3 regions of the Colwellia sp. SU-HH01217 genome follow, and region 1 is predicted to be linked to each of the others. Evidence: predicted binding sites of a transcription regulator. Region 1 holds the regulator's gene; each other region holds the start of a gene.
What was found. The regulator NrdR, encoded in region 1, represses ribonucleotide reductase genes. The targets are predictions, from matches to a motif close to AAACACNANATNTNGTGTTT.
Positions count from the first base shown of each region.

Region 2: the regulator NrdR is predicted to act here: its motif matches at 2,959-2,978, upstream of nrdA (class 1a ribonucleoside-diphosphate reductase subunit alpha).
Region 3: the regulator NrdR is predicted to act here: its motif matches at 1,484-1,503, upstream of nrdG (anaerobic ribonucleoside-triphosphate reductase activating protein).

Region 1 covers NZ_BAAJLX010000002.1:273,015-277,431, reverse strand. The annotation lists gene AC27G3_RS04415 (hypothetical protein) at 1-186, shown strand, start outside; gene glyA (serine hydroxymethyltransferase) at 486-1,745, shown strand; gene nrdR (transcriptional regulator NrdR) at 1,895-2,389, shown strand; gene ribD (bifunctional diaminohydroxyphosphoribosylaminopyrimidine deaminase/5-amino-6-(5-phosphoribosylamino)uracil reductase RibD) at 2,392-3,540, shown strand; gene AC27G3_RS04395 (riboflavin synthase) at 3,555-4,229, shown strand; gene ribBA (bifunctional 3,4-dihydroxy-2-butanone-4-phosphate synthase/GTP cyclohydrolase II) at 4,294-4,417, shown strand, end outside.
Region 2 covers NZ_BAAJLX010000008.1:94,959-99,375, reverse strand. The annotation lists gene nrdB (class Ia ribonucleoside-diphosphate reductase subunit beta) at 1-445, opposite strand, end outside; gene nrdA (class 1a ribonucleoside-diphosphate reductase subunit alpha) at 627-2,897, opposite strand; gene AC27G3_RS11465 (HAD family hydrolase) at 3,267-3,932, opposite strand; gene ubiG (bifunctional 2-polyprenyl-6-hydroxyphenol methylase/3-demethylubiquinol 3-O-methyltransferase UbiG) at 3,929-4,417, opposite strand, start outside.
Region 3 covers NZ_BAAJLX010000015.1:59,492-63,908, forward strand. The annotation lists gene AC27G3_RS15690 (DUF4397 domain-containing protein) at 1-1,207, opposite strand, end outside; gene nrdG (anaerobic ribonucleoside-triphosphate reductase activating protein) at 1,536-2,033, shown strand; gene nrdD (anaerobic ribonucleoside-triphosphate reductase) at 2,020-3,801, shown strand; gene AC27G3_RS15705 (MFS transporter) at 3,920-4,417, shown strand, end outside.

The sequences.
Region 1 (4,417 bases):
TGTTATGGCTTAATGCCTATAATGAATTGGTATTTAGTTGAGATAATTAGTATGCAAGAAAAAGCCATACTTAAACCTTTAATTATCGCAAATAGTTTACTTATTGGTATGTATCTTATTGCACACTATTACCATATAAAACGTAAAAACGAGTTAACGCAATTAATGTACTCATTGGATAGATAAATTCATGAATTTATTTTATTTCTGAATTATATTTTGGTGATTGTGTTCTTGGTTGTATTAAATTTGTTGAAAAATCACTTTTAGTTGGTTATATTCTTCTGGTTGGTAATTTGGTGCTTGCGTTAAAAGTTTTTACTGCATAATTCATGATAATTTGAGCTAAGACATCACGGTTTATTTATATACACCATAGTTAAATTAAGGCAGAATATGCCGCATTATTTTACCTAAACTTTTTATGCATTCGTGCTAATTTAATCTGATGCGCAGCGTTTTTGCTGACCACTTGAGGAAGAAACATGTTTACACGTGATATGAATATTGCTGATTTTGATCCTGAACTTTATGAAGCAATGACCAAAGAAACCGTTCGCCAAGAAGAACATATCGAACTTATTGCTTCTGAAAACTACTGTAGCCCTCGCGTGCTTGAAGCACAAGGTTCGCAGTTAACGAATAAATACGCGGAAGGTTACCCAGGTAAACGTTATTACGGTGGTTGTGAGTACGTTGATGTTGCTGAGCAATTAGCGATTGACCGTGCTAAAGAATTATTTGGCGCGACTTATGCTAACGTTCAGCCTCATGCTGGTTCTCAAGCAAATGCTGCTGTTTTCCAAGCACTTGTTTCTCCAGGTGGTAAAGTATTAGGTATGAGCCTAGCTCATGGCGGACACTTAACGCATGGATCGCATGTAAGTTTCTCAGGTAAATCGTATGAAGCGTTTCAATACGGCTTACACCCTGAAACTGGCGATATTCATTATGAAGAGCTTGAGCGTTTAGCCCAAGAGCATAAACCTGAAATGATTATCGGTGGTTTTTCTGCGTTCTCTGGTGTAGTTGATTGGGCGCGTATGCGTAAAATTGCTGACAGTGTTGGTGCATATTTCTTTGTTGATATGGCTCACGTTGCAGGTTTAATTGCTGCAGGTTTATATCCTAACCCAGTGCCACATGCACATGTAGTGACAACAACAACGCATAAAACATTAGCTGGCCCACGTGGCGGTTTAATTATCTCTGGTTGTAATGACGAAGATGTTTATAAAAAATTAAACAGTGCCGTTTTCCCAGGTGGCCAAGGCGGCCCATTAATGCACATTATTGCGGCTAAAGCGGTTGCATTTAAAGAAGCCTTAGCACCAGAGTTTAAAGAATATCAACAAAATGTATTAGCTAACGCTAAAACAATGGTTGCTGTGCTACAAGAGCGCGGTTACAAAGTTGTTTCTAACGGTACTGAAAACCATTTATTACTTCTTGACCTAATTGATAAAGATATCACTGGTAAGGATGCGGATGCGGCGTTAGGAAATGCTCATATCACGGTAAATAAAAACTCAGTGCCTAACGATCCTCGTTCTCCTTTTGTAACTTCTGGATTACGTTTAGGTACACCTGCAATTACCCGTCGTGGTTTTGGTCTTGAAGAAACTCAAGCATTAACAGGTTGGATTTGTGATATTTTAGATGACATTGAAAATCAAGATGTTATTGAAACAGTTAAAGCCAAAGTTAGTGAGCTTTGTGCACGTTTCCCTGTTTATCAAAAATAAACAATTAGTCACTTTATTGGTGAATAATAGAAATAAAACAAGTTAATTTAGATTAACCAGTTGTTTTACATTAAAATGGTCGCATTAAGCGGCCATTTTTGTTTTCTAGTACCAGAAAACTGTGCTCGAAAATTTGTAAAGGTGAATAAATGCATTGTCCATTTTGCGCAACAGACGACACTAAAGTTATCGACTCTCGATTAGTTTCTGACGGCCATCAAGTACGTCGTCGCAGAGAATGTTTAGCGTGCCATGAAAGATTTACAACGTTTGAAACAGCGGAACTTGTCATGCCTCGTATTATTAAAAGAGATGGTTCCAGAGAGCCTTTTAATGAAGAAAAAATGACAACTGGTCTAATGCGAGCATTAGAGAAAAGGCCAGTAAGTACAGAGCAAGTTGAGTCTTCTATTATTACTATTAAGTCGCAGCTTCGAGCAACAGGTGAGCGAGAAATACCTAGTGAACTGCTAGGCAGTTTAATTATGGAACAATTGAAAGAATTAGACAAAGTCGCCTATGTTCGATTTGCTTCTGTGTACCGCTCTTTTGAGGATATTCGTGAGTTTGGTGAAGAAATAGCGCGTTTAGGTGGTGACAGTATTGCTGCTAAACAAGGTAAAAAAAGTAAAAAAGGTCAATAAGCGTGAGCGAGTTTAGTAAACAAGACTACTTATTTATGCAGCGCGCGATTACTCTGGCTAAGCAAGGTCGATATACCACATCGCCCAACCCTAGAGTCGGTTGTGTAATCGTTAAAAATCAACAGATAATTGGTGAAGGTTTTCATCAGCGAGCGGGTTTAGCTCATGCAGAAGTCAATGCTTTATTAGCCTGTAACAAGGCTGGAGAAACTCCAAAAGGAGCTACTGCTTATGTCACTTTAGAGCCATGTAGTCATGTTGGAAAAACGCCACCTTGTGCGAAAGGTTTAATTGAGGCTGGTATCAAGCATGTCGTTATTGCTATGGTTGATCCCAATCCTCAAGTGTCAGGTAGTGGGATTACTATGCTAGAGCAGGCAGGTATTACTACGGCCATCGGTTTGCTTGAATCAGATGCAATACAGCTGAATAAAGGGTTTATTCACTTAATGACCACAGGTTTACCTTACGTTCGCTGTAAAATGGCAGCAAGCCTTGACGGTAAAACTGCGATGGCTAGTGGCGAAAGTAAATGGATAACATCGTCGCACGCTAGAAAAAATGTACAAGCACTTCGAGCACAAAGTTGTGCGATTATTACAGGTGCTGATTCGGTGATTACCGATAATGCCAAGATGACTATTCGCTATCAAGAGCTTGAGGAGGCAGTCAAAACCTTCCCTGAATCTAAGCTAAGGCAACCTGTTCGCGTGATTATTGATTCACAGCAACGTTTAACACCTGATTTAGCTTTATTTCAGTGCGAGTCACCGATAATTTTAGTTGGCACAGGCATTGAAAGTACTAACAAGTGGCCTCATTTTGTAGAACAACTTCAGTGTTCAAGTGTTAAAAATAATGCGGGCGAAGATAAGGTTAACTTAACCGAATTATTAACCTTATTAGCTCAACGTGGTTTTAATGATATTTTGGTTGAGTCGGGTGCTCGATTATCAGGTGCATTTTTTGAGCGAGATCTTGTCAACGAACTGATATTATTTCAAGCACCTAAACTTATTGGAGGGCAGGGAAAAAACTTATTACAACTGCCGAGCATCGAGCGTCTAGCTTCTGCAAAAAAATTAACGATAAATAATGTCACTATGGTGGGGCCTGATATTAAAATAACCGCCACCTTTAACAAAAATTAAAGCGAATAACTCTTATGTTTACTGGAATAATTGAAGCAATTGGTACAATAAAAGCGATTAATATTAACGAACAAGGTGCGCGGCTAGTTGTTAGCAGTGGCAAGCTTGATATGAGCGATGTTAACCTTGGTGATTCAATTGCAACCAATGGGATCTGTTTAACGGTAGTCGCTCATGATGATACAAGTTATAGTGTTGATGTCTCTAAAGAAACACTAACTCGTACAGGTTTTGCTAATTATCAAGTGGGGCATGAAGTTAATTTAGAAAAAGCAATGCAACCAAGTACTCGGTTTGGTGGTCATATCGTTTCTGGGCATGTAGATGGTGTTGCGCAAATTGTCTCTATTACCCATAATGGCAATAGTATTGAATACTGGGTTTCTATGCCTACTGAATTAGCACCCTATATTAGTGAAAAAGGCTCTGTGACAATTGATGGTATTAGCTTAACCGTTAATAGCTTAGTTGATCATGACAAGGGTGGTAAATTTCGACTAACAATTGTGCCGCACACTTCTGAACAAACTATCATTAAGCATTATCAAGTTGGAACGAAAGTTAACTTAGAAGTTGACGTTATCGCTCGATACCTTGAACGCTTATTATTAAAAAAATCACCTGAAGCTGACAATCAAACGTCATCAGTTACCCAAGACTTATTGATGAAAAGTGGCTTTATTAAATAAAGAATGTAGTGATTAACATTACATAGTAAAGAGTTATAAAAATTAAACGTATTATGAGGTTGTTATGAAATTAAATACTCCCCAAGAAATCATTGCAGATATTGCACTAGGAAAAATGGTTATCTTGATGGACGACGAAGATCGCGAGAATGAAGGTGACTTTATTATGGCGGCAGAAAAAGTTACTC
Region 2 (4,417 bases), on a different contig from region 1:
TCAAAATGGCAGGGTTTACCATAATATCATCAAACACTTCACCAGGGTCGGTGAATAAGTTACGCAAAATATGCGTGTATGAACGAGAATGAATGGTTTCACTAAAAGCCCAAGTTTCTACCCAAGTCTCTACTTCAGGTAATGAAACTAATGGTAATAATACAGCGTTAACAGAGCGCGCTGCCATTGAATCTAAAAGTGTTTGATACTTTAAGTTGGAGATAAAAATGTGCTTCTCTGATGAAGTCAGACTTTGCCAATCAGCTCTGTCTTTCGATACATCGACTTCTTCTGGTCGCCAGAAAAACGATAACTGTTTTTCTATCAGCTTTTCGAACGCGACATAACGTTGTTGATCATAACGAGAGACATTAACGCTGTTTCCCATGAACATCGGTTCTTGCAATGCATTATTTGGCGCTTGGTTAAATGTGGTATACGACATTAAAATCTCCTTGTAATACCAGTTAGTCAGATCTGATATTACCGACTGAGCTATATCACTCAATTAATTATTTTTATTTAAAATATATGAAGCAATAATTTAGCTTGTATGAATAAAAAGCTAAATTATTGCTTGAATGTTTTACGACGCTAACGGCTTACAGTGTAAAATTTAGCCTGGGCTAGATTTTACAAGCTCCACCAGCGCAGCTATCATCTTCTACTTCAACCTGATCGTCTGCGCCATCACGAGTATTATGATAATACATTGTTTTAACCCCAAGTTTATAAGCAGTTAAAATGTCTTTTAATATCTGCTTAACGGGTACTTTTCCGCCGTCAAAGCGTGAGGGATCATAGTTAGTATTGGCTGAAATTGTTTGGTCTACAAATTTTTGCATGATACCTACTAACTCTAAATAGCCTTGGTTATCAGGCATATTCCACAGCAATTCGTAATTATCTTTTAGTTTGTCATATTCAGGTACTACTTGTTTCAAAATACCATCTTTACTCGCTTTAATACTAATTAAGCCTCTTGGTGGTTCAATACCATTAGTCGCATTAGATATTTGAGAAGATGTTTCAGAAGGCATTAATGCTGAAACCGTTGAGTTTCTTACACCGTATTCTTTAATGCTCGCTCTTAGTGCTTCCCAATCTAAATGAAGCGGCTCACCTGTAATGTTATCAATTTCTTTTTTATAGGTATCAATTGGAAGAATACCTTGTGATAGACGTGTTTCATTAAACTTAGGGCAGGCACCTTGCTCTTTAGCTAATAGATTACTAGCTTTTAATAAGTAATACTGAATAGCTTCAAACGTTTTATGCGTTAAGTTATTCGCACTACCGTTAGAATAGAATTTCCCATTTTTTGCTAAATAATAGGCGTAGTTAATAACACCAATACCTAAGGTTCGACGGCCCATCGTCGCGCTGTGTGCGGCTGGTACAGGGTAGTCTTGATAATCTAAAAGACTGTCTAATGCACGTACGGCAAGGTCTGCTAATCCTTCTAGTTCATCAATACTATCAATGGCACCTAAGTTAAAAGCAGATAACGTACATAACGCTATTTCACCATTTGGATCATTAACATCCGACATCGGTTTGGTTGGCAATGCGATTTCCAAACATAAATTACTTTGGCGTATAGGCGCTTGCAAAGGGTCGAATGGACTGTGTGTATTACAGTGATCAACATTTTGTAAGTAAATACGACCGGTACTCGCGCGCTCTTGAGCAAATAAAGTAAATAACTCAATGGCTTTAATGCGTTTTTTACGAATAGAGTCATCAGCTTCATACTGAGCGTAAAGTTGATCGAATTTATCTTGATCAGAAAAAAATGCGTCATACAAACCAGGGACATCACTCGGGCTGAACAAGGTAATAAAATCACCTTTTATTAAGCGTTGGTACATCAACTTATTAAATTGAACACCGTAGTCTAAATGTCTAACACGGTTTTCTTCTACACCGCGGTTATTTTTCAATACAAGTAGGCTTTCAACTTCTAAATGCCACAGCGGGTAAAATAATGTGGCAGCACCACCTCGAACCCCACCTTGAGAACAACTTTTAACGGCTGTTTGAAAGTGTTTATAAAAAGGTATACAGCCTGTATGGAAAGCTTCACCATTTCTAATAGTGCTACCTAAAGCTCTAATTCTACCTGCATTGACACCAATTCCAGCACGTTGTGATACATATTTTACAATCGCACTAGAGGTTGCGTTGATTGAATCAAGGCTGTCATCACATTCTATTAATACACATGATGAAAATTGACGAGTAGGGGTGCGAACACCAGCCATAATTGGTGTCGGCAACGAAATTTTAAACGTAGAAATTGCGTCATAAAACTTATGAATAAAGTTAAGTCGAGTCGCTTGTGGGTATTTTGCAAATAAACAGGCAGCAACGAGAATATAAAGAAACTGTGCACTTTCATAAATTTCGCCACTGACGCGATTTTGAACTAAATATTTGCCTTCAAGCTGCTTAACTGCAGCGTAACTAAAGTTAAGATCTCGGCTATGTTCTAAAAAGTTCTCCATTTCTTCAAATTCAGCTTCAGTATAATCAGCTAATAAATGTTGGTCATACTTACCTGTTTCAACCATGTTAACAACATGACTGTATAATTTAGGTGGCTCAAACTGGCCATAAGCTTTTTTACGTAAGTGGAAAACGGCTAAGCGGGCGGCTAAAAATTGATAATCAGGGCTCTCTTCTGAAATTAAGTCAGCGGCAGATTTTATGATAGTTTCATGAATGTCGGCTGTTTTAATTCCATCATAAAATTGAATATGCGATTTTAATTCAACTTGTGAAACAGAAACATTATCTAAGCCATCGGAAGCCCAAGCGATCACTTTGTGGATTTTTTCTAAATCGATTGGTTCTTTTTCGCCATTACGTTTTGTTACAAAGAGATTGTTATCCATGAAAGTCCTGAAAATCAATTGTTATTAGTATGTCCATATATAGTAATTTAACAGCCTGTTTATTCACTATATGTAGGGGTTTATTTAAAATACAATCACAAGATAATGGGGTTTTAAGGTTAATGCAAGTGCTAATCTGGCGGTGCTTTGTTGATAAATTATTCATAAATAAATTATGTTAGTGATAACTAACTGAGTAAGGCTATTTCATTTAGAGATATCTAAAAGGCAACGATTTTTTTGATTTTATTTCTTGCTATAAAATATTTTAATCAAAGTTTTAACTCCGTTATTACTTAATGTAATAACGGAATAAATATCCAAAAAAAACAATAGTTTAATATCTTGTTTAATGTTTAAACAACTTGATTATAAAATCAAATCGGCAATATTTGCCGGTGTTTGAGCGAGTATATTAGCTTGCCAATCTTTGCAATCATTACTGTCAGAAATGTATCCCCATTTGGCAACAATCGTTAGCATATTAGCAGCATTACCTGCTTCAATATCTCTGATTGCATCACCAACATATATGCAATTATTTGCTTGAACACCCATTTCATCACAAGCAAAGAGTAATGGCGCTGGGTGGGGTTTTCTCGTCGGTAAAGAGTCACCACCGATAACACTTTTACAGTGAGAAAAACAACTAAAGTGAGGTAATAGCTCCTGTGTTAAACCAATAGGTTTATTGGTTACTACTCCCCACGGGATATTTTGAGCGTTTAATAAAGTAAGTAAATCTTCTATCTTAGGGTATAAACAGGTGTGAATAGCTATGTTTTTTTGATAATAATCAAGAAATTCAATACGTAAGTCATCATAATTAAAGTTTTTAAGTTGGTCGCCAAATCCTAACTCTAATAATCCTTTAGCGCCATCTGATGCTATCGGACGGAAACGCTCTTTACTAACCGTCGGCAAATTATGCTGTGTTAAAACATGGTTTAAAGCAGCACCTAAATCATTTGCTGTATCAAGTAATGTGCCATCTAAATCAAATAATATCGCATCAAGTTGTTTAAGTTTCATCATGATAATTTTCTACAGCAAAGGATATAGTTAACGTCTAAACCAGGCGCAAGCTTATGATTTTCTGTGATTGGGTTGTAATGAATACCTGTAGCGTCAATGCATTTAAGCTCAAAATTTTCTGCCCATCCAATAAGAGTAGAGGGTTTGATAAAGTGCTCATGATCATGGGTACCATTTGGGACAAGTTTAAATATTTTTTCTGCGGCGACTATTGCTAATAAATAAGACTTAATAGTTTTATTTAAAGTAGAAAAAAAGACCAAACCACCAGGTTTTACCATTTGTGCACAGGCTTTAATGATTGATTCAGGATCTGGCACGTGTTCTAACATTTCCATACAAGTAACAATGTCATATGTTTGCGGCATTTTACGTGCTTGCTCTTCGGCTGTTATTTGTTGATAGCTAACGCGAGTATTAGATTCTAAAGCGTGTAGTTTTGCTATATTTAAAGGTTCTTCACCCATATCAATGCCAGTTACATC
Region 3 (4,417 bases), on a different contig from region 1:
TCTCAACAAAGAAAACAGCTACTTTAGTAAAGTCATCAATTAAGTTAATTATATTCACTTGATGATCGTAAAAACTTTCTCGATTACTGTTATTGACCACTAAAGAATTTAAAGTAATTTCCAGCTCTTCTTCTTCGTCATCATCACTAATATCTTCTTCTTTGGTGTAGAAAAATACCGTTTTATCGCTACCTGAATTTAAGGTCATTAAATGATTTTTAACAATCACTTCACCTGTTTCTGGAATAGTTAAATCTAAGCTATAATCACCAAAATCTTTACTGATCCTTTGACTGAACTCGCCAAAGCTTAATGAAGCAACCTCTGCAGTTTCATCAATACCATTGATATAAAGATTAAAAATATTCGCATATTCAGGTAATAAATAATGTTCCGTTAAGCCATTATAAACTCTAAATTCAGCACTTGAATCAGCATCTTGAAACTCAGTAGCTCCTGTTGATTTAGCAATATAATCTAATGTAAAAGGCGAATCTCCTGGACCACTATTTGCACGAATGATCAGTAAATACTGTGAAGGGTACACAAAAGCTATTTCTTCCGATTGATAAAGCACTTCACTGCTGCCTGATGCAGTTAAATAAAATACGTAATCGTCTTGATCATATTTGGTATTTTCCGCCATTTCTTTATAAGCTAATTGCCCAAATAACACAGCCTCATTAAACGTTTCATTAGCTTTAGATAGATACACATCTACACCGCCCGAATAGTTATGCATATTAATTAATCGTAAATTAAACAGATCATTATCGTCGTCGTCATCATCATCAATAATCGGGATATCAAAAGTTAACACTTCTGAGGCGGCGATATCATCGGCTATAACAATAAGCTGGGAGACATCTGTTGATACTTTTATTTGTGTCTCGTTGAGCACTTCTAAATCACTACTACCATCATTCCAAGACAAATCAATATCATAAGTTGCAGCATCGTATTCAAAATAGCCCCCAGCCTGAGCATAAACTACACTTGAATGTGTTTTCTCCACGAAGTCATCATCATCGTCTTTATCCACCACTAAAAATATTGCCGGAGAATTGGGTGAGGCATTATATAACTGAACATAACCCACGCCACTTGCATCATCACTAGAACCACAAGCGGATAATCCTAATATCACCATACTAGCGAGAACTGAAGGTAATCTAAAAAAATTAACTAGCCTTATTTGAGTACACATTTACTTTCCTTTAAATCATTAAAAATTCAGGCTAGTAGAATGTAATTTTTCTGATTAGTTCGATTTTCTCTCCCTGCTTTGCACTCTTTTACCTTTCTTGACACATCTTTACATTGATACTTTTAAGTAATACAAGACTGGTCATTGTTACTTAAGCACTTTTAAAAACACCCTATATAGACAAGGCAAACATGACAAACATGACAAACACCATAGATAGAAAATTTAAAAAATGTTGAAGATAAATATGATCTACATCAACTCAACACAATGCCCTTTAACTATATATTGTGTATAAATAAAAATAACACACAACATATGGACAAAAATGACTTTCAACTGCATTTCACCTTCAATTGTCTTTCAAGAAGTTCCTAACGAAATTAGCCTTTGCTTTAGCATTTCGGGTTGTAATATTGGTTGCAAAGGCTGCCATAGCACTGAGTTATGGAACAAGCATCATGGCACTCAATTAACCAACCAGAGTTACCTTGATTGGTTAAATAAATATCAAGGGCTTATTACTTGTGTTTGTTTTTTTGGTGGCGAGTGGCAAGCAACATCTTTAGTCGAAAAGTTAATCATTGCCAATAATTTAGGTTTAAAGAGTTGCCTTTATAGCGGAAGAAAGCACATTGATATCAGCATAACCCAACACTTAACCTACTTAAAAACAGGACCATGGATACCTGAACTAGGAGGGTTAAACCAAATAACAACTAATCAACAATTTATTGAAGTATCAACAGGTAAAAACCTTAATCATTTATTTCGAACAACTGATCTTAAAACACATCAAGGAGAAGAACATAATGTTGCGGCTTAACAAACAACAAATCGATAACAAAAAACTCTTTATAACCGAGTATTTTTCAGCAAAAAATGCTGCTGACGGCTCTAAAATGGATGCAAATGCTAATGTAACACATAAAAATATTGCCACGTTAGAAGCTGAATTACTAAAGGATTGTTTTCTACAAATTAATCGCGCATTAGTCGCTGATAAAATTGCTTTATTATTTGATAAAACATTAGCTAACGAGTATCAGCGTCAAATTGAAGATCACGAAATTTATGTGCACGACGAAACAAGCTTAAAGCCCTACTGCGCATCAATAAGTATGTATCCATTTCTACTTGATGGCTTAACAAAATTAGGAGGAGAATCTAAAGCACCTAAACATTTGGAGTCGTTTTGTGGCTCTTTTGTTAACCTAGTTTTTGCTATTTCTTCTCAATTTGCAGGCGCAATTGCCACCGTTGAATTTATTAGCTATTTTGATTATTTTGCTCGTAAAGAGTTTGGTAATGATTACTTATCAACTCATGAAAAGGAAATTGCTAACCACCTTCAACACGTTGTTTATGCGATTAACCAACCTGCAGCAGCTAGGGGTTATCAAAGTGTCTTTTGGAATATCTCCCTATTTGATCAGTTTTACTTTAAGTCGATGTTTGAAAACTTTGTTTTTCCTGACTTTAGTCAGCCCGATTGGTCGTCAGTTGAACGTTTACAGGCTTTTTTCTTAACATGGATCAACAAAGAGCGTGAACATGCTGTTTTAACTTTTCCAGTAATAACCGCAGCCATGCTAACAGAAAACGGTCAGTGTAAAGACAAAAAATTTGCTCGTGAGCTTGCTAAAGAAAAAGCCTCAGGTAACTCCTTTTTCGTTTATTTATCTGACAGTGCCGACTCTCTTGCTTCGTGTTGTCGGTTACGTAATGAAATTTCAGATAATACTTTTTCATATACTTTAGGCGCCGGAGGTGTAGCCACAGGATCTATTAATGTGATCACTATCAACATGAATCGCCTTGAACAGGATGGCCGAGATTTAAAAACAGAAATTGAAAAAGTGCAAAAATACCAAGTTGCCTACCGCTCTTTAATGCAAGACTATCAAGCTAAAGGGGCCTTAGCAGTTTATGATGCGGGCTTTATAAATTTGGATAAACAATTTTTAACCATAGGCATTAATGGCATGGCGGAAGCTGCCGAGTTTCATGGTTTAATTGTCGGTAATAATGAACCATATAAACAATTTGTCAGTGAACGATTGCAGGTAATTTACCAAGCGAATAAACAAGCAAAAATAGATTATGGATTTTTATTCAATACAGAGTTTGTTCCTGCTGAGAATTTAGGCGTTAAAAATGCCAAATGGGATAAAAAGGATGGCTACAAAGTTAATCGTGACTGTTATAACTCCTATTTTTATCTAGTGGAGGATAACAATACCAATCACTTAGACAAATTTGTTATGCACGGAAAAGAAATGATCCAATACCTTGATGGTGGATCAGCGCTGCACTTAAATTTAGATGAGAGCTTAACCGAAGACGCTTATGTAAAACTCTTTGATGTTGCAGCAGCAACTGGGTGCAACTATTTTTGCATTAACGTCAAAATTACCATTTGTAATCATTGTGAAAAAATTGATAAGCGCACTTTGTATCAATGCAGTAGTTGTGGCAGTAATAATATAGACCATGGCACCCGAGTGATCGGCTACTTAAAGCGCGTTACGGCTTTTAGTCAAGGTAGGCAGAAAGAACATGGTTTACGACATTATCATCGACAGTCTGCCTAACTTCACAATTAAAATGCTAGGGCTAAGTTAAAACAGTTGCTAGAATCAGTGGCTTTAACAATACGGTTAAATCCTCTGTCATTTTAATTATTGTTTTTTGATCCTTAAGGCAAACACTGTGAGCACTAAAGAATATTTATTTCATCACCCTATCGCATTTTGGTTTGGCTGTTTGTTAATTACCTTAGGTGTGCTGTCTCACATTCCCATGTTTATCCACGCCAGCCATATGAATTATCACATGGCTGGTATGCCAATGGATAACACCATGTTAATTGGCATGGCGCTTATTCCCATTGGCTTAGCATTTTCATGTTATGGATTAATGCCTCGCTTAGCGACAATGCGCATTAATAATGACACGCAGCCAATACAGTTTCATGTTACCGATAATAGTCCGTTAAACAAAGAACACATCAAATTAGTGATCGCATTATTAATTGCTGTCGTTGTTGATGTGATGAAACCTGCCACATTAGGCTTTGTCATGCCCGGCATGACCCAAGAGTACAACATTAGTAGTGAAACAGCAGGCTCTCTTGCCTTAATCGCCTTAACAGGTACTGCATTAGGCTCTATTTTATGGGGGCGAATGGCAGATTTATTAGGGCGACGC